One region of the Plantactinospora sp. WMMB334 genome, then DNA from elsewhere that is predicted to be linked to it. Evidence: riboswitches for the same ligand, from Rfam matches in the RefSeq annotation. Region 1 holds a riboswitch; each other region holds the start of a gene.

What was found. Region 1 has a riboswitch for cobalamin ahead of ACN27G_RS00975 (acyl-CoA thioesterase). Riboswitches for the same ligand answer to the same signal wherever they lie in the genome.
Positions count from the first base shown of each region.
Region 2: another riboswitch for cobalamin. It lies ahead of metE (5-methyltetrahydropteroyltriglutamate--homocysteine S-methyltransferase); the one in region 1 lies ahead of ACN27G_RS00975 (acyl-CoA thioesterase).
Region 3: another riboswitch for cobalamin. It lies ahead of ACN27G_RS01360 (ribonucleoside-diphosphate reductase subunit alpha); the one in region 1 lies ahead of ACN27G_RS00975 (acyl-CoA thioesterase).

Region 1 is NZ_JBMHME010000002.1:191,252-201,474, reverse strand. Features, by position in the region: gene ACN27G_RS00990 (hypothetical protein) at 1-20, opposite strand, end outside; gene ACN27G_RS00985 (peptidase) at 74-1,117, opposite strand; cobalamin riboswitch at 1,203-1,317, opposite strand; gene ACN27G_RS00980 (LysE family translocator) at 1,505-2,146, opposite strand; gene ACN27G_RS00975 (acyl-CoA thioesterase) at 2,143-2,652, opposite strand; cobalamin riboswitch at 2,792-3,011, opposite strand; gene ACN27G_RS00970 (ECF transporter S component) at 3,177-3,980, opposite strand; gene ACN27G_RS00965 (ABC transporter ATP-binding protein) at 3,977-5,596, opposite strand; gene ACN27G_RS00960 (CbiQ family ECF transporter T component) at 5,593-6,729, opposite strand; gene ACN27G_RS00955 (hypothetical protein) at 6,776-7,741, opposite strand; gene ACN27G_RS00950 (prenyltransferase/squalene oxidase repeat-containing protein) at 7,738-10,223, opposite strand, start outside.
Region 2 is NZ_JBMHME010000002.1:310,753-322,050, forward strand. Features, by position in the region: gene ACN27G_RS01360 (ribonucleoside-diphosphate reductase subunit alpha) at 1-787, shown strand, start outside; gene ACN27G_RS01365 (ribonucleotide-diphosphate reductase subunit beta) at 784-1,836, shown strand; cobalamin riboswitch at 1,882-2,096, shown strand; gene metE (5-methyltetrahydropteroyltriglutamate--homocysteine S-methyltransferase) at 2,212-4,449, shown strand; gene ACN27G_RS01375 (NADPH:quinone reductase) at 4,603-5,583, opposite strand; gene ACN27G_RS01380 (ester cyclase) at 5,626-6,243, opposite strand; gene ACN27G_RS01385 (winged helix-turn-helix transcriptional regulator) at 6,339-6,719, shown strand; gene ACN27G_RS01390 (serine hydrolase domain-containing protein) at 6,826-8,229, shown strand; gene ACN27G_RS01395 (ABC transporter substrate-binding protein) at 8,288-9,856, shown strand; gene ACN27G_RS01400 (ABC transporter permease) at 9,853-10,926, shown strand; gene ACN27G_RS01405 (dipeptide/oligopeptide/nickel ABC transporter permease/ATP-binding protein) at 10,928-11,298, shown strand, end outside.
Region 3 is NZ_JBMHME010000002.1:302,263-310,652, forward strand. Features, by position in the region: gene ACN27G_RS01335 (FtsK/SpoIIIE domain-containing protein) at 1-3,885, opposite strand, end outside; gene ACN27G_RS01340 (hypothetical protein) at 3,885-5,255, opposite strand; gene ACN27G_RS01345 (hypothetical protein) at 5,470-5,724, shown strand; gene ACN27G_RS01350 (Scr1 family TA system antitoxin-like transcriptional regulator) at 5,691-5,990, shown strand; gene ACN27G_RS01355 (DUF397 domain-containing protein) at 6,014-6,211, shown strand; cobalamin riboswitch at 6,549-6,755, shown strand; gene ACN27G_RS01360 (ribonucleoside-diphosphate reductase subunit alpha) at 6,887-8,390, shown strand, end outside.

The DNA.
Region 1 (10,223 bases):
ACGACGATGATGGCGATCAGTGCGGCGATGTGGCGGCGGATCGGGATAGGCACTGGTGAACCTCCCATGGTGGTCATCGGTGCGGACACGCCAGGGTCGGGGCGGCCGGGTGGGAGCCGGCGGCGGACAGGGTGGCGAAGCCGCTGCCCGCCAGTCCGGGGACGGCTTGGGCGGTGGCGCGGGTCGCGGTGGTGGCGTCGTACCCGCCGTCGGTGTAGGCGATCGCGCCTCGGTTCACCGCGGGCGCGGTGCAGGTTTGCTGGAGACTGCTCAGGAACTGGCGGGCGTGCAGCCACGGCACGACCCGGCCGGCGGTGCGGAGCGCCTGCGCGGCCAGTCCGGTGCTGTTGGCGTTGGCCACCCCGTTCGCGGTGAACGACCCGTCGTCGGCCTGTACGGAGACCAGCCATCGAGCCGCCGCCTGGGCGACGAGGGGACGGTCGGCGGCGAGGAGTGCCTGGATCGCCAGTGCGGTGGCGTCCACGTCGCTGACGCAGGTGGCCTGGGCGAGTAGCAGGGGGAAGCCGCCGTCGGGGCAGCGGGCGCCGGCCAGGAAGGCCACCGCCGCCGCCGGGGGTGCTCCGCCCGCCCGGTCGAGTGCCAGCACCGCGAAGGACTGGCTGAACATGTTGCTGAAGTCGCCGAAGGCGGACCGGTCGGTGAACCTACCGGTTGGTGCCATCAGGGTGTGGAGGCGGGCGATCAGGTCGACACCGCCGAACGCTGCCGGATTCAGGCCGCGGACCTGTGCGCCGAGGGCGAGTTTGGCGGTCGCTCCGGCGTACGCCTCGGTGCCGTCGCCTATGTAGCCGGTGGTGACCGCCGGTTGCGCCAACCAGGCGGTGGCGTTGCTGGCGTTCGTGTCGGCGACTTTCGCGGCGGCGAAGGCGAAGATCGCGTCGAGGGTGAGTCCCTGGTCGGGGTAGGCGACGCCGTCGAAGACGACTTCGAACCGTTCGCCGTCGACCATCTGGCGGGCGAGCCATCCTGCGGCGGCGTCGACACGGTTGAGGGTGGATTGTGCGGCGGCCGGTGCAGCGACAGCCACAGACAGGGTGAGGGTGGCGAGTACGCCGGTGAGGAGGGTGCGGGTGCGGTGCCGGAGGAGGGCGGCCATCAATCGGTGCCTTTCCGGCCCGACGGTCGACGCGACCCGGGACCGCTCCCGGGCGGCTCCGACCCGTGGGCCACGACGGGTGGTGGAACCTTGCGGTACGTCGATGGGTACTCGGGCTCGCGGCGTATGTTCGCCGCCTACCGTTGCGGGCCAGCGCCGGCTTGTACCGGACTTCCCCCATCGACGCACAGGTATCACGATGTTGCAGTCAGTGTGGCCATCCGGGCTCGTGTCGTCAACGGCCGTCCTGCTGAGACTCTCCGGACATGCGACCCTCCGGGCAGCCGAAGTCACGGATCTGCCTGTGCGGGCACGCTCTTCGGCTGGCCGCTCGTACTGGCGCCCTGTCGGCGGTTGTCGGGGCGCCGACGTGGGTCGTCGGGCGGGTTATCCGATGGCGAGGTGTACACCGATGCCGAAGAAGGCCACGGCGCTGATTCGATGCAGCAGGCGGGCGGGCCGGCCGGTGGTCAGTCTGCCGGCAAGTCGGCCGGTGACCAGCCCGAGTGCGATGTCGACGGCGAGTTGTACGGCGACGAAGACGGCGCCCAGGACCAGGAACTGGGCGGTGACGTGGCCTCGGTTCAGGTCGACGAACTGGGGCAGGAACGCGATCGTAAAGAGGATCATCTTCGGGTTGAGCAGGTTGGTCAGCAGGCCACGACCGGCCGCCTTGACCAGACCGATCGTTGCCGGCGCCGCGTCCTGCCGGGCGGTCGGGGGATTCGCCGGTCGGCGCAGGGCCAGCAGCCCGAGGGTGATCAGGTAGGCGGCTCCGGCGTACCGGATCGTCGCGTACAGGGTCGGTGAGTTGGCGATCACGACCGAGAGCCCGGCGATCGCGACGGCCACATGGATGATCTCGCCGACGGCGACGCCGGCCGCGGCGGCGACGCTGGCCCGGGCGCCGTAGCGGACGGCGTTGGCCAGCACGTACAGCATGTCCGGGCCGGGGGTGAGCATGAACAGGGTGATCACGGCGAGGTAGCCGACGAGGGTTCCGGCCGGCACGTACCCGAACTCGCTCATGCCAGGCCGGCCTGGCTGGCGAGGGCGCGGCGCAGTGTCAGGCGGTGCTCGCGGCGGATCTGCGCCTCCTGGTAGCGGCGGCGGTCATCGTCAGTTTCCGGCAGTAGTGCGGGGACCGGTCGTGGTTGTCCGTTGTCGTCGACGGCGACCATCACCAGGTGGGCGGTGGCGACGAGGGTGGGTGGGACGGCGCGGTCCCACCGGTCGGCGGTGACGGTGACGGCGATCTCCATCGAGGACCGGCCGGCCCAGGTGATCCGGGCCTCGACGTGCACGACGTCGCCGACGCGTACCGCCTGGAGGAAGGCGGTTTCGTCGATGGCGGCGGTGACGGCCGGGCCTTCGGAGTGGCGGGCGGCGACCACGCCGGCGACGGCGTCGATCAGGTTCAGGATCCGGCCGCCGTGCACGGTGCCCATCAGGTTGGTGTGGTGCTGGTCCATGATCTGCGACAGGGTCAGCTGCGATGCGGACGGTGGGCGGTTGGGCAGAATCGTGTCGCGCACGGGTTGTCCCCCGAAGGTGGTCGTGACCTGTGGCAGGAAGGACAGACCACACCGACCGTCGGGCGCCGTGGTAGGCGGTACCGGACGGGTACGCGGTCCGCCCGGCCCACCCGCGAGGCCGGCGGCAGCACACACCCGGTCGGTGTGTGCGGCGCGGGCAGGTCTTCGGACTCGCGGGCACGTCCGGACCAGGGTCCGGTCTCCTACTGGCCGTCGCTTCCCGGGCGCGGGTGCGCCCAGTGCCGTTGACGGCGGTCGTTCCTGCTCACCGCTGCGGGGCAGTCCCGGATTCTCACCGGGTTCCCTCTTACGACGCCCCGCCTGCACGGGCGGGGCGAACCAGCGCTGACGCCGATGATAGCCGCCGCCGTCCCACGTTGTGGGCTTCGGAAGGGGCCTCCAGCGCGGGGTGTGCGGATCGTCTCACCAGCGCGGCGCCGACGGCGGCGAGTACGCCGTCATCCCCTGCGGGTCGCAACGGCCGGGCCGCCTGACCGGCGGCTCGGGCGAGACAGTCACCGCGCTCACCGGTCGGCGCCCTGCCGGGTGTGTTCGAAGGTCGGTGTGGTGTGGAAGTTCGCCCGGCGGGCGGCGCGGCGGAAGGCGCCGAGGACGGCCGGGCCGGTGAGGGTGACGAGGATGGCGGTGGTGACGGCGCGGCCGGTATCCCAGCCGAGTGAGGTGACGGTGAAGAAGGCGAAGTACCGCTGGAACTGTTCGAGCAGCGGCAGTCCGGGTTGGTAGGCGATGGAGCTGTCGGGGTCGAGGGAGAACGGCCAGAAGGACAGGTTGAGCATGAAGCCGAAGAGGTAGCCGCTGACCGCCGAGTACCCGGCCAGCAGCGCGATCTCCGCCTTGCCATTTGCTTTGGGTAGTAGGCCGGCGAGCATGCCGACCCAGGCGCAGCCGAACATCTGGTACGGCATCCACGGTCCGACGCCGCCGGTGAGGAGGGCGGAGGCGAACAGGGAGGTGCAGCCGAGCGCGAACCCGAATCCGGGGCCGAAGACCCGTCCGGCGAGGACGAGGACGAAGAAGACGGTTTCGATTCCGGCGGTGCCGGCGCCGAGGGGCCGTAGGGCGGCGTTGATCGCGGAGAGGACGCCGAGCATGGCGAGGGCTTTGGCGTCGATGCGTCGGTCGGCGATCTCGGCGAATACTACGGCGAGGACGAGGACGAGCAGGGCGCCGAACATCAGCGGTGGTGTTTCGGCGGCGCCGAACGTGCCGGGGGCGACGACGAACGGCCACAGGAAGGCGACGAGGCCGACGAACGACGCCATCACGATCGTCGCGGTCGCCCGGGCCGGGACCTGTACGGCGGTCACGGCTGCGCCTGGGGTGTGTCGAGGGCGGCGGCGACCTGGCCGACGGTGAGGTACGGCAGCGGGGCGAGGATCTTCGCGACCTGCGGGGCGAAGGTCGGCGAGGCGGTGAGGACCGTCGGGGCGGGGCCGTCGGTGACGACGTCGCCGCCGGCCATCACCACGACCCGGTCGGCGGCGGCGGTGGCGAACTCGACGTCGTGGGTGGCCACGACGATGGCGTGTCGTTGCCCAGCGAGTTGGTTCAGGGTGCGGACCAGGGCGGCTTTGGCGGTGTAGTCGAGTCCTCGGGTCGGTTCGTCGAGCAGCACCACCCGGGGTGTGACGGCCAGTTGGATGGCCAGGACCAGCGCCAACTGCTGCCCGGCGGAGAGGTCCCGGGGGTGCTCGGTGTCGGCGATGCCGGCAGCGAGGTCGTCGAGTAGCCGCCGGGCGGTTCCGGGGGTGGCGCCGTCACGGTCGGCCTGGTCGAGCTCGGCGCCGACGGTGTCGAGGTAGAGCAGGTCGGTGGCGGTCTGCGGCACCAGCCCGACCAGCCGACGGGCCTCGACCGGGGTGACCCTGGCCGGGTCGGAACCACCCGTGCGGATCGTGCCGCCGGCGCGGCGGCCGGCGCCCTGCAACGCCCACAGCAGGGACGACTTGCCCGACCCGTTACGGCCCATCAACGCCACCACCTCACCGGCGTGCAGGTCGAGGGTGGCGCCGCGAACGGCGACGACCGGCCCGTGCCGGACCACCACTCCCCTGGCGGTCAGCGCCACCTCGCCGTCGGCGCATGCGGGACGGTGTGGGACCGATGGTGTGGTGGGTAGCCGCTGCCGCAGGGTGGGAGTGTGTCGGCGGGCGTCGCGGACGGACAGCGGTGGCGGTGCCCACCCGGCGAGGCGGCCGAGGTGCACGATCGGTGGGGCGACGGTGCTGTCGGCAAGGAGGGTGGCCGGGTCGCCGTAACGGGCGGTGCCGTCGCCGTCGAGGCGGATGAGGCGGTCGGCGTACGGGATGACGCGTTCGAGGCGGTGTTCGGCGAGGACGACGGTGATCCCGAGGTCGTGCACGAGGCGGGTGATGGTGGCGAGGACGTCCTCGGCGCTGGTCGGGTCGAGCGCCGAGGTGGGTTCGTCGAGGACGAGCACCCGGGGATGGGCGGTGAGGGCGGCGCCGATCGCGACCCGCTGCTGCTGTCCGCCGGACAGCTCGTGCAGGCCCCGGTGGCGCAGGTCGGCGAGGCCGAGCAGGTCGAGGGTCTCCTCGACCCGGGTCCGCATCACCGTCGGGGTGAGGGCGAGTTGTTCCATGCCGTAGGCGAGTTCCTCCTCGACGGTGTCGGTGACGAACCCGGCGACCGGATCCTGCCCGACGACGCCGACGAGTTCGGCGAACTCGCGCGGTGGGTGCTCGGCGGTGGACCGGTCGGCGACGGTGACCCGGCCGGCGAGGGTGCCGCCGGTGAAGTGCGGGACGAGGCCGTTGATCGCGCCGAGGAGGGTCGACTTGCCGGATCCGGTGTGCCCGACGACCAGGCACAGTTCACCCTCGTCGATGGTGAGCGTGACGTCGCGCAGCGCCGGTCGGCCGGTGCCGGCGTAGGTGATGCTGACGTGGTCGAAGCGAATCACGAATGGGCTCCGGCGGCGGGAACGGCGATCGGTCTGGGCCGTGGTGGTGGGGGTGCGGCGAACGCGGCGAGCGCCGCGAGCAGGATCGCGGCGGTGGGAAGCAGGGGCAGGGTCGGCCACGCCAGCGGGTACAGGCCGGGGTTCAGCTCGGCGGGGTCGTAGCCGGTCCCGGCAGTGAGGACGACGGCGGTGACAATGCCGCAGCCGGCGACGACCCATTCCGGCCACTGCCAGGGGTCGGGGCGGTAGCGGCTGCGGGAGACCCGCCGCCCGCCGACGGCCAGGCCGGTGACGCTCAGGACGATGCCGGTGGCCAGGGCGCCGAGGCTGACGGGGCGGGGCACGCTCGGGTCGAGCAGGCCGTAGACGCCGACGCACAGCCCGGCCATGCCGGTGAGCATCAGGGCTCCGGTGAGGCGCCGGGAGGTGCGGGTGGCGGTGCCGGTGCGGCCGTAGCCTCGGGAGTCCATCGCGGCGGCCAGCCGCAGGGACCGGTCCAGGGCGTCGTGCAGCACCGGCAGCGCGATCGCGCGTACCGCCCGCAGCCCTCGGGAGCGGCCGGCGCGAAGCCGGCGGGCCCGGGCGACCCGCTGCACGCTCTCCACGAGTTGCGGTGCGACGCTGAGCGCGACGGTGACGGCCACGCCGAGTTCGTAGAGGGCGCCGGGCAGCACCTTCAGGGCACGTTTCGGGTTGGCGAGGCTGTTCGCGGCGCCGATGCAGCAGAGGAGGCAGGCCAACCGGAGCCCGTCCAGCGCGGCGGAGAGGGTGGCCTCCAGCGACACCGGGCCGCCGATCTGGATTCCGGCATACCAGTCCGGGGTCGGCACATGCGGCAGCCGGAACAGGATGTGGTCCTCGGGGGTGACGCCGGTGGCGAAGACAATCCGGAACACGACCCGGATGACGATGACCGACAGCGCGAGGATCAGGTAGTAGTGGAACGCCCGGGCCCAGGGTGCGTCGGTACGCCGGGCGGTGACCACGAAGCCGAGTACGGCGAAGACGAGGGCCAGCAGCAGCGGGTTGCTGGTGCGGCTGGCCGCGGTGGCCAGGGCGAGTGCCCACAGCCACCAGGCGACCGGATGCAGCCCTCGGGGCAGCCGCGCGGCGCGCAGGCCCGCCGTGTTCACGCCGGACCGGGGGCCGCGCCCGGACGCGCGCTGCACCGAGCGCGGATCACGGTGCCGGCTCCTCCGGTGGCATGGTGTCGAGGCTTGTACGCCGCCGACGCCAGCCGAGTACCGCGCCGCCGATCCCGAGCAGCGCGAGTACGACCACGGTGATCAGCAGCGGGCCGGCCGAGCCACGGTCGGCGGGTGCCGCCTGGGTGGGGACGGCGTCGACGACCGTCGGAGCGCTGCTGCCACCGGTCGCCCCCGCACCGGCGTCCGACGCCGCCGGGCTCGGCGAGCCGGACGGCAGATCCGTGGCGGATGGGGTCACGCCGGGAACGCCGCTCGGACCAGTCGGCACCGGCACCGTGCCGGGAACGCCGTCGGCCGTCGCGGGGGGTGGCGCGGGTGCCTCCTGCACCGGAGGTGGGTTGCCGCCGGGAGCGGGCCGGCTGGTCGTCGGGGCCGGAGCCGGTGGCGCGTTCGGGACCGGGGCGGTGTTGTGGGCCCGGACGCTGTCCGGGCTGAACGTCGGCCGGCCCTTGGTACCGCCGATGTCGGTTCCCCCGAAGATCCACAAATCGACACTTCCCGGCCTCGGTTTGTAGCTCATCGCCCCGAGCTGGCTGTACTCCCACGTGTTCGCGCCAGGGTCGGCATGCCAGTACGACCAGTACGCGGACGCCGGCGGAGTCAGCACACACCGCTCCTCGCTCGGCGGCGGATACTGGGTGCCGTTGCGGAAGCCGGAGTACCCGATCCGGCAGATGAACGCCGGCCCGTCGTGTCCGGTGCCGGCAGTCTTCCAACCGCCCTGGTTGAGCAGTTGGTAGCCGGTCGTCGGGGTGGTGCCGCAGGAGCGCAGCAGCGGACCGCCCCACCGGCTGAAGTCGACGGCGAGGATCACCCCGGATCGGGTGGTGCACTGGCCCAACGGCAGCGGCGCCGCGTACGTGGCCGCCGGGGCGATGACGGCCGCCGCCTGCACCACGGCCAACGCGGCGACGGCGGCGCCGATACGGCGGATCATGACCGGCCTGCCGTGTCGGTGGTGGTCCGGCGGCGGCGGGCGAGGACGAGCAGGACCACACCGGCGATGATCAGGACGAGCGCGCCGAGGGTCAGCGAGACGATCGACCCGCCGGTCACCGGCATCGCGTCCGGCGGCGGCGTCGCGCTCGGTTCGCTGGATACCGACGGTGACGGGGTTGGTGAGGTCGACGGGGTTGGTGAGGTCGACGGGGACGGGGTTGGCGTCGGGGAGGGGTCGAGGCCGTGGACGTCGCGTAGCAGGGTGCCGAACGAGATGCCGGTGGCCCCGCCGACGACCTGGGTCGAGGCGCGAACGTCGGAGCCTGCCTGCCCGTCGGCCGCGACGTTGAACCCACCGTCGGGGTTCTGCTGCCCGGCCAGGAACGCCAGTGCCTTACCGATCTGGGTGCTGTAGGTCCCGCGCCGCAGCGTCATCCCCTGGATCGCCAATGCGGTGGAGTTGGTGGAGATACCGGCCGCGCCGGGGAACCCGCCGTCGGCCTGCTGCTGGCTGGCCAGCCAGCCGAGGGCCTTGTCAGCGGCGGTGGCAGCGTCGGGGTCGTCGGGGAGCATCGCCAGGGCCATCGCGGCCATCGCCGTACTGTCGACCTCGTCACCGCTGCCCTCGGCCGGGATCAGACTCGGGAACGCGCCGTTGGCCCGCTGGAGACTCTTGAGGAACTCGATCGGGGCGGCGGCGTCCTGCGTCCGCCCGGCCCGCAGTTGCGCGATGATGCCCAGGACCTGCGCGAACACCGACGGGGCATTGCGGTAGTTCCCGGCGGCGGCGCAGCCGGTCGCCGGATCGGCCGTGGTGCAGGTGATGTCGTGCAGGGCGGTGATCAGGTCGTGGCCGCCGAAGGTGGCCGGGTCGTAGCCGGTGACCTGGGCGAGGAGCGCGACCTTGCCGATCGCGCCGCCGGACGGAAACTCGGTGCCGATCCCCAGCCAACTGTCGACGGTGAACTCACTCTCGCCCACCTTGCCGCCGCTGCTTATGAAATCGGTGATCGCTCGCAGCTTGGCGTCGTCGAGGCCGGCGGCGGCCAGCGCGAACGCGCCGTCGATCGTCAGCCCGAACTCCGGAAAGCCGGGGAACGATTCGTAGTAGCGTCCGTCGACGAGCTGCGCCGGTGCGACGAGCCACGCCACACCCTTGGCCAGATCCGGGGTCGGGCCCTGCGGCGGCTCCCCACCGAGCGGATGCGTCAAGGTGGCGAGATTCTGCCCGGCCAGGGTCGGCAGCGCGCCCGAGGTCGCGACCAGGTCCGACTCGGGCACCGTCGCATCCGGGCTCAGGCCGCCGTCGGCGGCCGTCCGGGCGGCGAGGAAACCGCGCGCCGCCGCGACCGGCTCCGCAGCCCCGACCGCGAGCAGCCCCTGCGCCGCCATCGCGGTGGTGTAGCTGTCCGACGCCCCGGCACCGACGTAGGGCAGGTAGCCGCCGTCGGCCTGCTGCGTCCCCGTCAGGTACGCCTTCGCGGCCGTGACCTCGCTATCGTGCCCGCCGAGTACGGACAGGGCGAGCAGTGCCGCACCGGTGTTCGCCGGGTCCGATGTGCACGGGTCACCGGGCGCGATCAGCGAGTCGGCGAACCCACCCCCGGCGCACTGCCACCGCAACAGCCGCTCGACCGTGGCCGCCGGTGGAGTCACCCCGGCGCGGCGCAGGGCGAGCAGCGCGAACGCGTGCGTCACCGGGGCGTACGAGCCGGCGAAGTCCCCGGCCGCGGTGCAGCCCGCGCCGGCGTCGGCCGCCGTACACACCCGATCGGTGAGCACCGCCAACAGGTCTCGACCGCCGACGGCACGCGGGTCGCCGCCGGTGATGGTGACCAGGAGCGCGAGGTTGGCCGCGTTGAACTGGTTGGGCAGCCCGTCGGCACCGTCGGGGAGGACCGCCGCCTCCACGTGCGCGGCAAGGTAGTCGCGCATCTTCGTCAGGGTCGGGTCCTGCCCGCCTGCGGCGGCGAGCGCCGTCGCGACCACGATGCTGCGGGTGTGGTCGACGAACTGCCCATCCTGGTTGTAGACATGGTCACCGTCGGTCAGCTTCCCGACCAGGTAGGACGAGGCGGCGGTGATCTGCGCCTCGGTCGGCGGGGCGCCCGGCCCGCCGGGACCGGCAGTCGGGGAGACGGTCGGAGACGGCGTAGGGCCGGCGGCTCGGACCTCGTCCGGGGTGAAGGTCGGCCTTCCTGTCGTACCACCGATGTCGGTGCCGCCGTAGACCCACGCCTGCACCTCCCCCGGCCCGGGCACCTTCGCCATCGCGCCGAGCGGGCTGTACGTCCACCCGTCCTGCCCCGGCGGGGCGTACCAGTACGACCAGTACGCGGTCGCGGGCGGGGTGAGCTGGCACGCCTCCTGCGCCGGCGTCGGATACTGCGTACCACCGTCGAAAGCAGCGTTACCGATCCGGCAGATGAAGCCCGGCCCGTCGTGTGCCGTGCCGGCCGTGGTGAACCCGGCCTCGTGCA
Region 2 (11,298 bases), 120 kb from region 1:
CGCGGCCCGGGAGCTGTCGACCCGGGTGCAGGAGGAGATCTTCCTGACCGCGCTGGAGACCTCGGCGGGGCTCGCCGAGCGGTTCGGCCCGCATCCGGCGTACGCCGAGACCCGCGCGGCGCGGGGCGAGCTGCACCCGGACCTGTGGGGTGCCGAACTCGGCCAGGTGGAGCGGTGGGCCGCGCTGCGGTCGACGATCGCCGCGCACGGCCTGCGGAACTCGCTGCTGGTGGCGGTCGCGCCGACCGCGACGATCGCCTCGATCGCCGGCTGCTACGAGTGCATCGAGCCGCAGGTCTCCAACCTCTTCAAGCGCGAGACCATGTCCGGCGAGTTCCTCCAGATCAACACCTACCTGGTGCGGGAGCTGAAGGCGCGCGGGCTGTGGACGGCGGCGATCCGCGAGCAGGTCAAGCGGGCCGAGGGCTCCGTGCAGGGCGTCGTCGACATTCCCGGCGACGTACGGGAACTGTTCCGCACCGCGTGGGAGCTGCCGCAGCGGGCCCTGGTCGACCTGGCCGCCGCCCGTGCCCCGTACATCGACCAGTCGCAGTCGTTGAACCTGTTCATGAGCGCGCCGACCATCGGCAAGCTCTCCTCGATGTACCTCTACGCCTGGAAGTCCGGGCTGAAGACGACCTACTACCTGCGGTCGCGTCCCGCGACCCGGATCCAGCAGGCCACCGTCGCGGTCACCCCGGCGACGAAGCCGATCGTCGCGGTGAGCGACGACGAGGCGCTCGCCTGCTCCCTGGAAAACCCCGAAAGCTGCGAGGCCTGCCAGTGACCACCACTCCCGAAACCCGCACCAGCACCGGCAGCGGCACCGGTGAGCGGCACCTGCTGCTCGACCCCGGCATGGATTTGACCCTTCGGCCGATGCGCTATCCGCAGTTCTTCGACCGGTTCAAGGACGCGATCAAGAACACCTGGACCGTGGAGGAGGTCGACCTGCACTCCGACCTCGCCGACCTGGCCCGGCTCTCCCCGGCGGAGCGGCACCTGGTGTCCCGGCTGGTGGCGTTCTTCGCCACCGGCGACACGATCGTCGCCAACAACCTGGTGCTCAACCTCTACCAGCACGTCAACTCCCCGGAGGGCCGCCTCTATCTCTCCCGGCAGCTGTTCGAGGAGGCCGTACACGTCCAGTTCTACCTGAACCTGCTGGACACGTACGTTCCGGACGAGAAGGAGCGGTTCGAGGCGTTCGCGGCGGTGGAGAACATCCCGTCGATCGCCCGGAAGGCCGAGTTCTGCTTCAGGTGGATCGACTCGATCTTCGAACTGCGGGAGCTGACGACCCGCGAGGACCGGCGGGCGTTCCTGCTCAACCTGATCTGCTTCGCCGCCTGCATCGAGGGACTGTTCTTCTACGGCGCCTTCGCGTACGTGTACTTCCTGCGCTCGCGGGGTGTGCTGCACGGCCTCGCCTCGGGCACCAACTGGGTGTTCCGGGACGAGTCCATGCACATGGCCTTCGCCTTCGACGTGGTCGACACCGTACGCGCCGAAGAGCCGGACCTCTTCGATGCCGAGCTGGAACAGCAGGTCAGGGACATGCTGGCCGAGGCGGTGGAGTGTGAGGTCCAGTTCGCCGCCGACCTGCTCGAACAGGGGGTCTCCGGCATGTCGCCGGCCGACATGCGCGAGTACCTCCAGCACGTCGCCGACCGGCGGCTGGCCATGCTCGGCATCGAGCCGATGTACGGCAGCCGTAACCCCTTCGCGTTCATGGAGTTGCAGGACGTGCAGGAGCTGTCGAACTTCTTCGAGCGGCGGGTGTCGGCCTATCAGGTCGGGGTCACGGGGGCGGTGAGCTTCGACGACGATTTCTGATTCGTACGCCGGGCGGCCTGGCGCCGATCCGACCGCCGGACCCGTACCATGGCGGATGGTGCTGGTTCGCCCCACTCCACAGGGTGGGGCGTCGTAAGAGGGAACCCGGTGCGAGACCGGGACTGCCCCGCAGCGGTGAGTGGGAACGACCGCCGTCAACGAAGCACTGGACCGGAAGAGGTCTGGGAAGCGACGGCCAGTAGGCGACCGTAGAGGTCATGCCCGCGAGTCCGAAGACCTGCCAGCGCTGCGCACACCACCCGGTGTGCGCCGCTGGCGGTCTCTCGGGAGGGCCAGGGCGGAAGCCGGTACCGTGCCGTACCCTGCCTCCCCCTCCCGCGCCCGCCGGACGCTTCGAGGGAAGGACCCTGTTTGATGAGTACCGCATTCGGCCAGAGCACCGTGCTCGGCTATCCGCGCATCGGTGCCAACCGCGAGCTGAAGAAGGCCGTCGAGGCGTACTGGGCCGGCGGCATCGACGCGGAGGCTCTGGAGCAGACCGCCGCCGGGCTCCGGGCCGAGGTCTGGCGGACGCTGGCCAACGCCCGTCTCGACGCCATTCCGTCGAACACCTTCTCCTACTACGATCACGTGCTCGACACCGCCGTCGCGGTCGGCGCGATTCCGGCCCGGTTCGCCCGGCTCGGCCTCTCCGAGCTGGACACCTACTTCGCGATGGCGCGCGGCGTCGACGCCGCGCCGGCGCTGGAGCTGACCAAGTGGTTCGGCACCAACTACCACTACCTGGTGCCGGAGATCGGCCCGGACACCGTCTTCACCGCCAACCCGGCGAAGGCGCTGCGCGAGTTCGCCGAGGCCCGTGACCTGGGGGTCACCACCCGGCCGGTGCTTGTCGGGCCGGCGACGTTCCTGCTGCTGGCCAAGGGCGCCGACCCGTTCGCCCGGCTCGACGACCTGGTCGAGACGTACGCCGGGATCCTCACCGCGCTGGCCGAGGCGGGCGTGGCCTGGGTGCAGTTGGACGAGCCGGGCTACGTCGCCGACCGCGGCCCGGCCGAGATCGACGCGCTGCGCCGCGCCTACACCCGGCTCGGCGCGCTCGAACGGCGGCCCCGGATCTTCGTGGCCACCTATTTCGGCGAGCTCGGCGACGCCCTGCCGGCCCTGCTGGACACCCCGGTCGAGGCGGTCGGCCTGGACCTGGTCGCCGGGCCGGGCAACCTCGAACGGCTCGCTGGCGCCGGCCCGCTGCGCGGCAGGACCATCGTCGCCGGCCTGGTCGACGGGCACAACATCTGGCGTACCGACCTGCGCGGCGCCGTCGCGGCCGGGGCGACCGTCGCCGGGCTGGCCGACCACGTCGCGGTCTCCACCTCCTGCTCGCTGCTGCACGTCCCGGTCGACCTCTCCGTCGAGACCCGGCTCGACCCGGACCTGTACGCCCGGCTCGCGTTCGCCCGGCAGAAGGTGGACGAGGTCGTCCTGCTCGGGCGGGCGCTGCGCGACGGGACCGCCCACCTGCCCGAGCGGCTGCCGCCCGTCCCGGCGGCCTGGCGGCACGACGACGTCCGGGCCCGGCTCGGCGCGCTCGCCCCGGCGGACCGGCAGCGCGGCGACTATCCGGACCGGGCCGCCGCCCAGCAGCGGCGGCTGGGGCTGCCGGAGCTGCCGACCACCACGATCGGGTCGTTCCCGCAGACCGCCGAGCTGCGCAGGGCCCGTGCCGAGCACCGGGCCGGCCGGCTCGACGACGCCGGCTACGTGCAGCGGATGCGCGCCGAGGTCGAGCACGTCGTCCGGCTCCAGGAGCAGCTCGGCCTGGACGTGCTCGTGCACGGCGAACCGGAGCGCAACGACATGGTCCAGTACTTCGGCGAGCAGCTCGACGGGTTCGCCGCCACCAGGTACGGCTGGGTGCAGTCCTACGGCTCCCGCTGCGTACGCCCGCCGGTCATTCACGGCGACGTGGCCCGCAGGGCGCCGATGACGGTCGACTGGTCCACCTATGCCCAGTCGCTGACCAGCAGGCCGGTCAAGGGGATGCTCACCGGACCGGTCACCATCCTGGCCTGGTCGTTCGTCCGTACCGACCAGCCGCTGGCCGACACCGCCGACCAGGTCGCGCTCGCGCTGCGCGACGAGTGCCGCGACCTGGAGGCCGCGGGGATCCGGGTAATCCAGGTCGACGAGCCGGCGCTGCGCGAGACCCTGCCGCTGCGCCGGGCCGACCAGAATGCGTACCTGGACTGGGCGGTCGGCGCGTTCCGGCTGGCCACCAGCGGTGTCGCCGACGACACCCAGATCCACACCCACCTCTGCTACAGCGAGTTCGGCGAGGTGATCAGCGCGATCGACGCCCTCGACGCCGACGTGACAAGCATCGAGGCGTCCCGGTCGAAGATGGAGGTCCTCGACGACCTCGCCGCGATCGGCTACCGCCGGGGCGTCGGCCCCGGGGTGTGGGACATCCACTCGCCGCGGGTCCCGTCGCGCGACGAGGTGGTCGAGGCGCTGCGGCGGGCGGTCGCCGCCGTCCCGGCCCAGCGGCTCTGGGTCAACCCGGACTGCGGCCTGAAGACCCGCGGCTACGCCGAGGCCGAGGCGTCGCTGCGGCACCTGGTCGCCGCCGCCGCCGAGGTCCGCGGAGACTGACAACGCCAGGCCGGGTGGGCTCCCCGCAGGGGCCCGCCCGGCATGACCCGGGAGTGACCGTGAGTGTCGGGTCGACCGCCTTCCGCTCCGTGATCGAGGCGGTCCGCGCCGTCGAGCACGCCAAAGCCCTCTTCGACGCCCCTACGCCGACGTTCAGCCACACTCCGGCGCCAGCAGGATCCGGTCGCGGGATCCGGCGTCGACGAGGTCGTGTGCCTCGGCGGTTCGTTCCAGGGGCAGCGGGGCGCGGATGGGGATGGACAGCGCCCCGTCGTGGGCTGCGGCGGTCAGGTCGGCCGCCGCCTGCTGTTTGGCCTCGGCGGGGAAGTCGTCACTGCCCAGCAGCCGGATGGTGATGTTGTCGAACAGCATGGGCCAGAACGGGAGGCGGGGCTGCTCGTGGCTGGTGGCGTAGGCCGCGATGACCGCCTGGTTCTTCGTCACGGCGGCGTCGAGGTCGATGTTGTCGGAGAATGACACCTCGATGATGCGGTCCACGCCCTGAGGGGCGTGTTCCCGGATCGCGGCGGCCGGGTCGTCGGTGTCGAGGGCGATGACGGGGACTCCGGCGAGTTTGACCTGTGTGGCGTCGTGCTGCCGGCGGACGGTGGCGATGACGGTGGCGCCTGCCCACAGGGCCAGCTGCGCGGCCAGGGAGCCGACGCCGCCGAGTGCTCCGTGCACCAGCACTGTGCTGCCGGTGACCGGTCCGTCGGCGAAGACCGCGCGGTGGGCGGTGATGCCGGGGATGCCGAGGGCGGCGCCGACGTCGTCGCTGACGGTGTCGGGCAGCTCGACGGCGTGGTCGTACGGGACCACCGTGAATTGCGCGGCGGTCCCGTACGGCCGGTACGACTGTGCGCCGAACACCCAGACCCGGCGGCCGAGGCGGTCCGGGGTGACTCCGGTGCCGACGGCGTCGATGACGCCGGCGCCGTCACTGTGCGGGATCACCCGGGGGAAGGGCATCCCGTAGCCGACCCAGTCGGCCCGTTTCTTCGTGTCACCAGGGTTGATGCCGGAACGGGTCAGTCGGACCCGGACCTCGCCGGGGCCCGGGGCCGGGTCGGGCATCTCGCCGACCTGGAGTACGGCGGTCGCCGGGCCCGGGTGCTCGTACCAGACTGCGCGCACGTCGTCTCACTCCCTTTCGTGGGTCACGTCCGCCCGGGGTTGTCACAGACCGATCTGTGCGTAGAAGGACTGGTTGTCCCAGAAGAGGAACTCCTCGTCCATGTAACCCCTGCGGCGGTTCCAGATCCCGATGGTGGCCATGTTGATTGCGTACTTCTTGCCGGTGGGCGGGAGGAAACCGCCGTTGCCGTCGGGCATGGGGCGGGTGAAGGTGCCGCGCATGACCCCGGTGACCGCGGTGAACTCGTTCATGGCGATGCGGATCGGGTGTTCGAGGATCCGGGTGTCGGGCGCCCACACGAACAGCGCTTTCAGGTCGGCGATGTGCTGGTCGATGCCGTCGGTGTAGTGCCCGTCGGGCCAGTGCACCCGGATGTTCGGGGCGTGGCTCTCGCCGAGGCGGCTCCAGTCGGCGTGGGTGAAGACGTCGAAGTCGAGTTCGTCGAAGGTCTTCAGGTGGGCCCGCTCGGCTGGGTCGAGGCCGTGCGGGAACGGCGGGTTGGGCACCGGCGTGGTGGCCGGGTCGGGCAGCGGTGTGGTGCGCAACGCCTGGTGGGCCAGGGCGGGCTCGCCCAGGGCGAAGGCGCTGAGCGCGGTCGCGCCGAGCGCGGCGGCGCTGCTGTCGCGCAGAAGGGTGCGGCGGTCCATCACGGTACTCACTCTCTCGTGGGTTGCGATGTCGACCTCGAGCATCGAGGTTTCTGCAAGAAACCGCAATCCCCTAGATACCGCTGTGAGTGAGGTAACGTTGCCTGGTGGAAACCTGGACTGATCAGCCCGCGGACCTGTATGACGTGTTCGCGCGCATGTGTCCGTCGAGGTCGACACTCGAGCGGGTGACCGGCCGCTGGGGCAGCCTGATCCTGGGTGCGCTGGCGGGCGGGCCGATGCGTTTCAACGAGTTGCGGCGCCGGGTGGACGGCATCAGCCAGAAGATTCTGGCGCAGTCGTTGCAGGCGCTGGAGCGCGACGGTTTCGTCGCACGCAACGAGGTCAGCACTTTTCCGATGCACGTTGAATACTCGCTGACCGGCTCCGGGCGCGCCGTCGCCGAGCACCTGCTGGCCCTGTTCGCCTTCCTGCAGGCCCAGATGCCGGCGGTGCTGCAGGCGCAACGCGACTACGACAACCGGTAACCGCTGAGGCCGGCTAGCCGTCGTTGTTCGATTCGACCAGGACGCGGTGAATTTTTCGTCCGGATCGACGAACACCGGGTCGGGCCTGGGATTTTACGATCGCGATATGACGACGATCACAGACGTCCAGGCGATCCTGGAGGCTCGTGTTCCGGAACTGCTCCGGGGATACCGGATACCGGGCGCGGCCTGGGGGGTCCTGCACGACGGCCGGATCGTCGACGGCGCCGCAGGGCTGCTGAGCACCACCACCGGAGTCGAGGCGACGCCGGACTCGCTCTTCCAGATCGGCTCCATCACCAAGCTCTGGACGAGCACGCTCGTGCTGCAGCTGGCCGACGAGGGCAGCATCGACCTCGACGTGCCGGTCCGCACGTACCTGCCGGAGTTCCGGATCGGCGACGAGGAGGCCGCCGAGGTCGTCACGACCCGGCAGTTGCTGAACCACACGGCGGGCTTCGAGGGCGACATCTTCACCGACACCGGCGTCGGCGACGACTGCCTGGCGAAATACGTCGCCACCCTGCACGACGTGCCGCAGCTCTTCGCGCCCGGCGAGCAGTTCTCCTACAACAACGCGGGATACTGCGTGCTCGGCCGGCTCGTCGAGGTGGTGCGCGGGATCCCGTACGACGACTGCCTGCGCCGGCACCTGATCGGGCCGCTCGGCCTGACCCACACGGCGACCGGGCCGTACGAGGCGATCCTGCACCGGGTCGCGGTCGGCCACCTGGAGCCGGAGCCCGGTGCCGGTCCTCGTCCGGCGCCCGTCTGGGCGCTCGCCCGGTCCAACGCGCCGGCCGGTGCCATGCTCGCGATGCGCCCCCGCGACCTGCTCGGCTTCGCCCGGATGCACCTCGAGGACGGCCGGGCCACGGACGGCACGCGTGTGCTGGCGTCGGGCACCCCGGCCCGGATGCGGCGGCGCGAGGTGGCCCTGCCCGATCTCGGGCTGATGGGCACCTCCTGGGGGCTGGGCTTCGAACGCTTCGACACCCCCGGCGGCGCGCTGGTGGGGCACGACGGCAACACCATCGGGCAGGCCGCCTTCCTCCGCCTGGCCGTCGAGGACGGGCTCGCCGTGGCGCTGATGACCAACGGCGGCGATGCGATGTCGCTCTACCGCGACGTCTTCCGCCTCGTGCTGGGCGAGCTCGGCAGAGTCGCGCTGCCCGACCTGCCGCGACCGCCCGAGAACCCGCAGCCGGTGGACGCGCGGCGGTTCGTCGGGACGTACACCTCGCAGGTGGCCGACCTGACGGTCAGCCAGGACGAGGACGGCCGGATCTGGATCGAGCAGACGCCCAAGGGCGACATCGCCGAACTCGTGGGGCAGGCGTCCCGCAAAGAGCTCGTGCAGTACCGCGGCGACAGCCTCATTCCGCTGGAGCCGGAGCACGGCATCCACGCACCGCACGCGTTCGTCGGCGACGACGGCGCGGGCCGCGCCCGGTTCCTGCACGTCGGCCGGGCCGTCCGCCGGGCGGACGCCACCGCACCGCCCGCCTGAGCCGGGCCCACCACGCCCATCCCCCGTCGAGCCGGCAGGCTGGAAGAGGTTTTCTTTAATGAAACTCATAACTGGTACGAGAATTGTCGGTACCGCCGGGATCTGCGCGTCGCTGGCGCTGGCCGGATGCGGCGGCGGAGGCGGCGGCGGCACGGGACAGCAGTCGCAGGGGCAGGTCGTGGACGGCGGCACCTTCACGATGGCGCTCTCCGCCGACCCGGGCAACCTCGATCCGCAGTCCTCGGCCGCCACGGCACTCTTCACCGTCACCCAGCTCGGGTACGACACGCTGGTCAGCGTCGACTCGAAGAGTGGGGAGATCAGGCCGCAGCTCGCGGAGAAGTGGAGCGCGCGGGGCACCGACGTCACGCTCACCCTGCGCAAGGGCATCACCTGCGCCGACGGCACCCCCATGACGGCGAAGGTGGTCAGCGACAACCTCGGCTACGTCGGCGACCCGGAGAACAAGAGCCCGTTCCTCGGCACCTTCCTGCCGGCCGGCGCCACCGCCAGCGGCGACGATGCCGCCGGCACCGTGACCCTCAAGCTGGCCGCCCCGGCGCCGTTCGTGCTGAACGGGCTGGCGAGCCTGCCGATCGTCTGCCCCGGCGGGATGGCCGACCGTGCGACCCTGGCGAGGGGCACCTCGGGCACCGGGCCGTACACCCTCACGGAGGCCGTGCCCGGCGACCACTACACGTACGCGATCCGCGAGGGTTACGACTGGGGACCGGACGGCGCGACCACCGCCACCCCGGGCATGCCCGACACCGTCGTGATCAAGATCGTGGAAAATCCCGCCACCGCAGCGAACCTGCTGCTCTCCGGCGAGCTGAACGCCGCGCAGGTGACCGGGCCCGACGCCGAGCGGCTGGACAGGGCCGGCCTCTTCGCGGCGCGCACCACCGCGCTGCTCGGCCAGCAGTGGTACAACCAGGCCGAGGGGCACGCCACCGCCGACCCGGCCGTCCGGATGGCCCTCACCCAGGCGCTCGACCTCGCCGAGGTGCGGACCGTGCTCTCCGCCGGCAAGGGCACCCCGCCCACGACGCTCGCCGCGATCGAGCCGGTCGCCTGTCCCGGCGGGCAACTCGGCGACGCGCTGCCGGCCCACGACGCGGCGGCGGCCACCGAGGCGCTCAAGAGGATCGCCGGCAGGCCGCTGGTCTTCGCGTACCCGACCACCGGGGGGAGCGCGGGCACCGCCGCCGCCGAGCTCGCGGTGCAGCAGTGGAAGGCCGCCGGGGTCGAGGTCACGACCAAGCCGCAGAGTGCGGACGTGATGAACCAGACCCTCTTCGGCACCGGTGACTGGGACATCGCCTGGGCACCGGTCAACGTCAACAGCCCGGACCAGCTCGTGCCGTTCCTCTCCGGGCCGACCGTGCCCGACGGCACCAACTTCGCCGGGATCGGCAACAGTGGGTACGACGCGGCCGTGAAGCAGGCCAGCGCGATGGACGGCGTCGCCGGCTGCGCGAGTTGGCTTGCCGCCGAGACCGCGCTGGTGAAGGCGGCCGACGTGGTGCCGTTCGCGAACCAGCAGGTGCCGACGTACGGCGTCAAGGCCCGGTTCGAGACTCCCGGCCAGCTCATTCCGACGAGCATCCGGATGCTCGACCGATGACCACCGACCGGCTCGGCACGCGGCGGATCGGCAGGGTCGCCGCATCCGTCCGGTCGCGGCCGGCGGTGCGGGTGGAGGGGGAGGGACCGGCGGCCGTACCGCCGCCGGTCCTCCGGATCGTCGACAACGCATGGTTCCGCTTCGCGCTGCGCCGGGCCGCCCGGCTCCTGGTCTCGCTCTGGGTACTGGTCACCGCCGCGTTCCTGATGATCCATCTGGTACCCGGGGACCCGGTCCGCTCCGCGCTCGGCCCCACCGCCCCGGCGGCGCTGGTGGCCGAGCGCCGTGCCGCGTTGGGTCTGGACGACCCGCTGCTCACCCAGTACGCCGCGTACCTGAAGGGCCTCTTCACCGGGGACCTCGGGGTCTCGATCCTGACCCGGCTGCCGGTGACCGAGGTCGTCGGTCAGCGCCTGCCGGCCACGCTGACGCTGGCCACGCTCGCCTTCCTCGCCGCGGTCGCGCTCGCCCTGCCGGTCGGGGTGGTGATGGGTGTGCTCACCCGGCGGGGTCGCGGCCGGCGCGCCGAGGTGGCCTTCACCACCGGCAGCGTCGTGCTCGGCGCGATCCCGGACTTCCTCCTCGGCGTGGGTCTGGTGTATCTGCTCGGCGTCACACTGCAATGGTTGCCGGTGGCCGGCAACGCCACCGCCGCCGGATACGTGCTGCCGGTGCTCTCCCTCGCCGTGGGGCCGGCCGCGATCCTCGCCCGCATCCTGCGGGTGGAGATGGTGAGCGTGCTGGACGCCGACTACCTGCGCACGGCGCGTGCCAAACGCCTGCCGGTCCGCTCGCTCTACCTCGGCCACGCCCTGCCCAACGCCGCCACGGCCGCGCTGACCCTCTCGGGCCTCATCCTCGGTTCGATGGTCGCAGGCACCGTTCTGGTCGAGAACGTCTTCGCCTGGCCCGGCCTCGGCACCACGATCGTGCGGTCGATCCTCAGCAAGGACTACCCACTGGTGCAGGCCATCGTGCTGATCTACGGCCTGGGCGTGCTGCTGATCAACACCGCCGTCGACGTCGCGCTCGCGCTGCTCGACCCCCGGTCGATGATCCGGGAGGGTTGAGGTGAACCTCCGCATCGGACACCGCTGGCTCCGCGTGCTGCGTACCCCGACGGGCCGCACCGCGGCCGGGCTGGTCCTGGTGGTCCTGGTGATCGCCGTGGTCGGTCCCGCGCCGTGGAGCGGGCGGGCGAACGCCGTCGACACCGCCGACATCCTCGCCGGTCCGTCGGCCGAGCACTGGGCCGGGACCGACAACCTGGGCCGGGACATCGCCTTCCGGGTGCTCGAGGCGACCCGGCTCTCGGTCGGTCTCGCGCTCGCCGCCACCGCCGTCACGGTGCTGGTGGGGCTCCTGCTCGGCACCGCGCCGTGGCTGCTCGGCCGGCGGGCCGGTCGGCTCGTGTCGGGTGCGGTACAGATCGCGATCGCCTT
Region 3 (8,390 bases), 110 kb from region 1:
GACCGCCGTGGGCAGCCCGGCCACCGGGAACGGCCGGCGTTGCGCCGGCACGCCGCTGTCCCGGGCGGTGGCCCGGGCCGCGATCCGGCGGATCGCCTCGACCTGCGCCGGGCCGGACGGGTCCGGGTCCAGCAGGGCGACCTGGATCTCCGCCTGGTCCGCCGAGCGCCAGCCGCGTCCGGGCGGCACCACCTCCGGCACCCGACGGTGGTTGACGCCGATCGCCGAGTAGTCGGTCCGGTCGGTCATCCGCAGCATGATCCGGTGGTCGTTCAGGTTGGCCACCCGCCCGGTCAACAGCGACCGCTCGGAGGACATCACCAGGTGCAGCCCGGCGGCCGGCCCCTCGCGCAGCAGGCCGAGGAACTGGTCCAGCAGCCGGCCGCCGTCGTGGTCGGCCAGGACGGCGGCCAGCGAGTCCCAGCCGTCCACCAGCAGCACCAGATGCGCCGGACGCTCCGTCGGCGGCAGCGCCGCCCGCAGCTCGTCGAGACCGGCGCAGGAGTGCCGGGCCAGCAGGTCGTGTCGGCGGGCCAGCTCGCCCTGGAGCCGGCCGACCAGGCGTTCCAGGCGTTCCAGGTCGGCCCGGGGGACGACCGCGCCGCAGTGCGGAAGCTCCGACAGCACCACCGTCGACCCGCCGGCCGCGTCTACGGCGTAGAGGTGCACGTCGGCGCAGGAGAGCGACCGGGCCAGCGACGCGGCGAGCGTACGCAGCAGCTGTGACCGGCCGGTGCGGGAGGCGCCCAGCACGTAGAGGTGTCCGAGGGTGGCGAGGTCACAGGTCAGCACCGGCTGGCTCTGCTGCTCCGGCAGGTCGGCGAGCGCGTACGGCACCGGGGGCAGGCCGGGACCGGCCCGGGACTCCGGCGGGGTGAGGTCGTCCAGCAGCACCACCGGCGGCAGCGGTGGCAGCCAGGGGCTCCGCTGCCGCTCGCCGCCGGTCTCGCGGGCGGCGGCGTCGATCGCGTCCACCAGCACGTCCAGGTCGGTGGCGGCCAACTCGTCCGGTGCGGTGCCGGCGTGTGTCGGCTCCACAGGTGGCGGCAGCGCCCGACCCAGCCGGGACCAGGGCAGTTCCGTGGCGTTCACCGGGGCGGTCGGCGGTGCCTCGGACGGGTCGGAGTCGGCATTCTGGTACACCGCGCCGACGTACCCGGTCTGGAAGGGCACTGTGGAGCGGTGGGCGAGCCGGGCGAGCGCCCGCCCGGGGGTGGCCACCGGGATCATCGCGGCGTCCGGTACGTCGATCACGTCGGAGCTCTCCGTCGGGTCGGTGACCCGCAGCGCGATCCGCAGGTTGGTGTTGGCCCGGATGTCGGTGGTCACCACGCCGCCGGGGCGCTGGGTGGCCAGGATCAGGTGGATGCCGAGCGACCGGCCCCGCTGGGCGATGCTGACCAGGCCGGGGATGAAGTCCGGCACCTCCCGGGCGAGCGTGGCGAACTCGTCGATGACCAGCACCAGCCGGGGCACCGCCGGCAGCGAGGGGTCGCGGCCACGCATCACCCGGTACTGGACGAGGTCCTTGGCGGCGACCCCGGCCAGGATCTCCTCACGGCGGCGCAGCTCCGCGCCGAGCGACTCCAGCGCCCGGACCACGAGGGCACTGTCCAGGTCGGTGACCATGCCGAGGGTGTGTGGCAGGCGTACGCAGCTGTGGAACGCGCTGCCGCCCTTGTAGTCGACGAGCACGAACGTCAACTCGTCCGGGCGGTTCACCGCGGCCAGCGACACCACCATCGTCTGCAGCAGCTCGGACTTGCCGGCGCCGGTGGTGCCCGCGATCAACGCGTGCGGCCCGTCCCGGACCAGGTCGAGGGTGACCGTTCCGTCGAAGCCGCTGCCGATCACGAAGCTGGTGGACGCGGGTTGCCGGGACCAGCGCCGGGCAAGGTCGGCGCCGTCCGGCGGGTCGGCCGCCAGCAGGTCCAGCAGCCGGCTGCGATCGGGCAGTCCGGCGGTTTCGTCCGGGGTGACGTCCCGCAGCGGGGCCATGGCCCGGGCGACCCGGTCGCACCACCGCGGGGTGACGAGGTCCGGACGTACTCCGGTCGCCTCGGGCACGCCGGTCTGCCGTACGGTCAGCCCGTCCGCGTCGGCCCGCAGCACCGCGGTGCACTCCTCCGGCAGCAGCCGCTCCTCGGCGTCGATGCAGATCGCGAAGACCCGTACCGCCGGCCCCTCGGTGAGCACCTGCACCATGCCGGAGACGTCGCGCAGCCGGCGCGCCCCGTCGACGACCAGCAGCACGTCGGGTTCGCTGAACATGACCTGGCCGAGCTGGGATCCCCGGGCCCTGGTCCGGGCGGTGACCAACGACACCAGCTCACCGACCCGGTTCGCCACCGTCTCCGGGTCGTTGCCGACCAGCGTGTAGGGCCGCCCGGCCGGGACTCCGTCCTCCGGCGGCCGGGCGTGCGGCAGCCACCGCACCCAGCTCCACCGCTCCTCCCCGCCCGGCTCGGTCAGCAGGCGGATCTGCAGGTCGCGCGGGCTGTGCAGGGCGGCGGCCTGGAGGACGAGCCAGCGTGCCGTCGCGTACGTGGTCTCCGCCTCGCCGGCCAGGCCGACCACCTGGCGGTCGACCAGGTCCACGGTGACCGGCGCGTCCGGCACGGTCCAGCGCAGATGTCGGTCCGGGTCGGCGCGGGCCGGGTCCTCCACCTCGATGAGCGACGGCTGGTCCATCGTGCCGACCCGCAGCACCAGATGGTCGGGGTCGCGGCGGCGCCGCTCCCACAGCCGCCGCCCGGGGCCGACGGCGGTGTGCAGGACGGTGGCCGGGTCGGGTGACGCCTCGCACCTGGCCGACCGTTCCTCGGCGACCGCCGCCGTCAGCTCCCGCAGCATCCGGGCGCGCTTGCGCCGGTATTCGGCGAGATCCCTGCGGTACCGCTTGCGGCCGCTGCGCCGGTCGGTGTACCAGTTCGACAGGGCCAGCACCGGGCTGAGCACCATGATCAGCAGGAAGAAGTACGAGCGGAAGAGGAAGACGAAGGCCAGGCCCAGCACCATCGGGGCGAGGATCATCAGCAGCGGGATCGGGCGGCGGGTCGGCTTGACCGGCGGGGTGGGCAGCCGGCGCCGGGCGAAGAGCAGCGGTGGCACGATCCGGGGCGGCCGGTTGAAGTCCAGCATCGGCACGTCCACGGCCGGCGTCACCGCGGCGTCCGGCGCCGGCCGCGGCACCAGCCGCAGCAGGCTCTCACCCACCGCCAGGTCCACCCCGGGCGGCCAACGGCGGGCTCCGTCGTGCCGTTGCGCCCAGGTGTCGGTCCCGTCCTCCGCCTCGTCCTCCCCCTCGTCCTCCGTCCCGTCCCGCCCCTGCCCGGCCGCGGGCTCCGCCGGCCGCGACCGCTCCGAGTGGTCCGAGTGGTCCGGGTGTCCGGGTGGACCCTCCGGCTCGGTCCGGGCGGGGGGTTGCGGCGCCGCCAGGCGTACCTCCGGACCAGCGGTGGCCAGCCAGGCGCGACCCTGGTCGTCGACGGTGAGCCGTGCGGCGTGCGCGGGCACCCCGCTGCCGCCCGGGTCGATCGCGGAGCCCGGCGCCGAGCCGATGTCGTGACAGCCCAGGCCGACCGGCCAGATCCGTCCGGCGCCGGGGCCGCCGACGCCGTGCACCTCCAGCCAGTGGGTCCGCAGGTCGCCCGGCAGGTCCCGTACCCCACCGGCCGCCGCCGGCCCGCCGTCGGCGAGCCGGACCCCGGCGACCAGCCCGGCCCGGCTCACCGTCCAGGTCGGATCCAGCCGTGCCCCGTCCAGATACCACTCGCCGGCTGCGCCGTCCTGCTCGACGACCGCACCGACCGGCGTCCGCACCCCGACGTCCAGCGCGACGTCCCGGTCGGTTCCGGCGGAGACGACGGTCAACAGCAGGCGCATCAGCGGTCTCCGTTACGTCCGGCGGGCTCGACGCCGGAGTGGACCATCGGCCGTCGCTGCTCGTGCGTCTGCTCGATCAGGTCGTCGTTGGTGCCGGGCGGGGCAGGTGTGCCCGGCGGGGCAGGTGTGCCCCGCGGTGGTGGCGCGGCCGGCACGGCGGGCGACGCCGCGACGACCGGCCGGCCGTCGCGGGGCATCGTTGGTCCCGGTCCCGCTGGTCCCGCCGGTTTCGCTGGTCCCGCCGGTTTCGCTGGTCCCGCTGGTTCCGCCGGGACGGAGGAGGCCGCGCCGGGGGCTGCGGATCCCGGAGAGTACTCCTCGGCCCAGGCCGGTGCCGGTGCGGTCGTGGGCGCGGCCCGGCGGGCGGGCCGCAGGCACCGGGCCAGCGGCGCGGAGTCCGCGTCGATCCGCAGTTCCGGCGCGATCACCCGGCCGGCCAGGTCGACCCGTAGCCGCCAGCGTGATCCGGGCAGGTAACCGGCGACCAGGACCAGCAGCCCGGGATCGTCGGCGACCAGGGTGGCGAGCTGCGCCGCCGCCGGCGGATCGGGCCGCCGGCAGACCAGGACGGTACGTCCGGCCGGCTTTGCCGAACGCCGGGCGAGAGGCGGCCGCGCGAGGGTCGTCAGGGCCTCGGCCATCGGCATCCGGTCGGTGCCGGCCGCCGCCAGACCGTCGCCGGGATCCGCCGCGATGACCAAACGCCGCACGCCGTGCCCGTCGGTCAGGGCCGAGAGCTGGACGGCCAGCGCGGACACCAGCCGCTCCGCCGGCGTCGGGGCTCCGTGCACCGACACGATGCCGGGGCAGCGGGCGAGATCCAGCAGCACCAGCGTGCTGGCGCGAACGCCCACGGCGACCGGCAGCGGGTCGCCGGTCGCCGGCCCGTGGACCGGTGGCAGCGGCCCGCGGGCCCGCCAGCTGCGCGCCGTGGTGACCTGCCACGAGGATTCCGCCGCCGGTAGCGGCACGTCCGGCCCCGCACCGGCGAGCCGCACGCCGAGTTCTCCCGGGCCCAACAGCACCAGGTACGGCCAGAAGTCGTCCCGGTGGGCCAGCGCCGATCGTGCCGACACGATCCCGGCTCGGGCCGCCGGCACCGGCCCCGAGCCGGCGAAGCACTCGTTGACCACCCGCATGCCGCGCCGAAGGCGGACGACGTTGACGATCGGCGCCACCAGGTCCCGCGCCGCGCCGACGACGCCGCGCCGGAGGCGCCGTCCGGTGCCCCGCAGGCCGTACCGGCGGTCGAACCACCGCAGCAGCACCACCAGCAGGATCAGCACTTCCAGGACGGTGAGTACGGCCAGCAGCGTCTGCCGATTGGTGTCCAGGAAGCGGCCGAGGCCGCTGAAGGACGGCGCGTTCAACCGTGCTCCTCCCTCACCCGTAGCGCGCCAGATGCGGCACAGCCGTGCCTCGATGCTAACCGTGGGCGGATGGCCGCCCTGGCGGCCGAGATCCATCCGGGAACGTCAGATCCGCAGTTCACGCTGCGCGGCCGCAGGGCGGAGTCGTGACCATATCCAGCCGATGAACTCTTGGTGACGATCCGTCCCACGTGCGGATCGCGGTGCCGCGGGCGTGCTCGGCCGCAGCGAGTCGAAGATATACAAGATCGAAGCAGGCGATGTCGGCATCAACCGCGGCGACCTCATCGTCATGCTCGACCGCTACGGCATCATCGACGAACAGCGCCGCGCCACCATCTTCGACCTCCAGCAGCAGGGCAAGCAGCGTGGCTGGTGGGCCAAGTACGGCCAACTGCCCAGCAACTACATCGCCGCACCGGCGGGCTTGAGGTCATGCGCACCCAGCTGCGCCACCTGGTCGAGATGAGCAAGCGGCCAAACGTCGAGCTGCAGGTGCTGCCGTTCAGCGAGGGCTGGCACCCCGGCACCGTCGGCTCCTTCTCGATGCTGGAGTTCCCGGAGGATGTCCACAGCCCGGTGTCGTACGTGGTGAGCCAGGCTGGCGACGCCTATCTGGAACGTGAGGATGACATGCGTCGGGTTACCCTTACCTACACCCACCTGCACGCGGCGGCGCTCAGCGCCAGCAAGTCCCGCGACCTGATCGCCGCCATCGCCAGGGATCTGGCTTAGACCCGGAAGAAGGAGGCGCGGCGATGGATCTGTCTCGCGCCGTGTGGCACAAGAGCACCCGCAGCGACGCCAACGGCCAGTGCGTAGAGGTGGCGCTGAACCTTCGCGGCGTTGTGCCGGTACGCGACAGCAAGGATCCCTTGGGGCCTGTGCTGGTGTTCGGGGCGACGACCTGGACCGCGTTCGTGGCTTCGATAGCGGCAGGCGGGTACAGGGCGTAAGCCCCGAGCACGCCCGACCTCTTCCGGGCCTGTCGCCGGTGGCCACTGCTGGGCTTCGGTCGTCCCGGCGTGCGTCGACCCGCGCGCCCCGGATCGTGTCGATGCACTCGTAATTTCTTGCGGCGGCAGAGCGTTAGGCCCGGTCGACTACCGTCCCACCCTGCGTCTGTTGGCTGGGTCAAGCAACCGCCTCGCCTCCCAGTCCGGGTTCGCAAGACCCTGGATCAGGCGCCCTCGATCTCCCCACCGTGACCTCGGCCCGCCTGGCCGATGTGGTCTTCCACCGCGACACGCCCGACACAGCATCTGGTGTTTCCTCGTTCGGTCGCACCCATATATGGTGTTGCTCGCAGCTGGTTCGGCTACCGATCCTCGGTAGCCGAGGCAAGAGGGAACCCGGTGCGAATCCGGGGCTGCCCCGCAGCGGTGAGTGGGAACGACCGCCGTCACACGGCACTGGACCCTCGGGTCCGGGAAGCGACGGCCAGTAGGCACGAGTACGACGCCCGCGAGTCCGAAGACCTGCCAGCGCGCCGCACGCGACGTGTGCGGCGGTCGAAGGCCGCGCGGGACGGCCGACGTCATCAGCCGGGCCTCGGCAGCTGTGCCGACGGTGCCCGGCGGCGTCCTTCCGCGCACCCGTCGACCTCTTGGGACAGGCGTGAGGAGGGGGACATGACCGCGACGCGCGAGGAGGTTGCGCCGGACCAGGCGGTGCCGGAGCAGCGCCGGCACGTGATGCGGGTCCGCAAGCGCAACGGCGACACCGAGCCGGTGGACGTCAACAAGATCGTCAGGGCGGTGGAGCGGTGGGTCGCCGACCTGGACGAGGTGGATCCGCTGCGGGTGGCGACGAAGACGATCAGCGGGTTGTACGACGGGGCGACCACGGCCGAGTTGGACAAGCTGTCGATCCAGACGGCGGCGGAGCTGATCGGCGAGGAGCCGCAGTACTCGAAGCTGGCGGCGCGGCTGCTGGCCGCGTACGTGGACAAGGAGGTCCGCGGTCAGGGGGTGGCGAGCTTCAGCCAGTCCATCCGGTACGCCCACGGGCTGGGGCTGATCGGGGACGAGACGGCCGCGTTCGTGGCCCGCAACGCCCGCAAGCTCGACGACGCCGTCGACCCGGACGGTGATCGGCGGTTCGAGTACTTCGGCCTGCGTACGGTCGCGGACCGGTATCTGTTGCGGCATCCGGAGTCGCGGCTGGTGGTGGAGACGCCGCAGTACTGGCTGCTGCGGGTCGCCTGCGGCCTGTCGCAGACGCCCGGCGAGGCGATCGACCTCTACCGCCTGATGTCCAGCCTGGCGTACCTGCCGAGTTCGCCGACGCTGTTCAACTCGGGCACCCGACACACCCAGATGTCGTCGTGTTTTCTTGTCGACTCGCCGCGCGACGAGCTCGACTCGATCTACGAGCGCTACCACCAGGTGGCGAAGCTGTCGAAGTTCTCCGGCGGGATCGGCATCTCCTGGTCGCGGGTCCGTGGTCGCGGCGCGTTGATCCGGGGCACCAACGGCAGGTCGAACGGGATCGTGCCGTTCCTGAAGACGCTCGACGCCGGGGTGGCGGCAGTGAACCAGGGTGGCCGGCGCAAGGGCGCCGCCTGCGTCTACCTGGAGCCGTGGCACCCGGACGTCGAGGAGTTCCTGGAACTGCGGGACAACACCGGCGAGGACGCCAGGCGTACCCACAACCTCAACCTGGCGAACTGGATCCCGGACGAGTTCATGCGCCGGGTGGAGGCGGACGGCGAGTGGTCGCTGATCGACCCCTCCGACGCGCCGGAGCTGCCCGACCTGTTCGGGGAGGCGTTCGACGAGGCGTACCGGGCGGCGGAGAAGAAGGCCGTCCGGACGGTGAAGGCCCGGGACCTGTACGGGCGGATGATGCGCACGCTGGCGCAGACCGGCAACGGGTGGATGACGTTCAAGGACGCGTCGAACCGGCTCTCCAACCAGACCGGGGCGCCGGGCAACACCATCCACCTGTCGAACCTCTGCACCGAGATCCTCGAGGTGAACAGCGACGCCGAGACCGCGGTCTGCAACCTGGGGTCGATCAACCTGGGTGCGCACGTCACCGCGGACGGCGTGGACTGGGAGAAGCTGCGGGCCACGGTACGTACCGCGGTGGTGTTCCTGGACCGGGTGATCGACATCAACTACTACCCGGCGG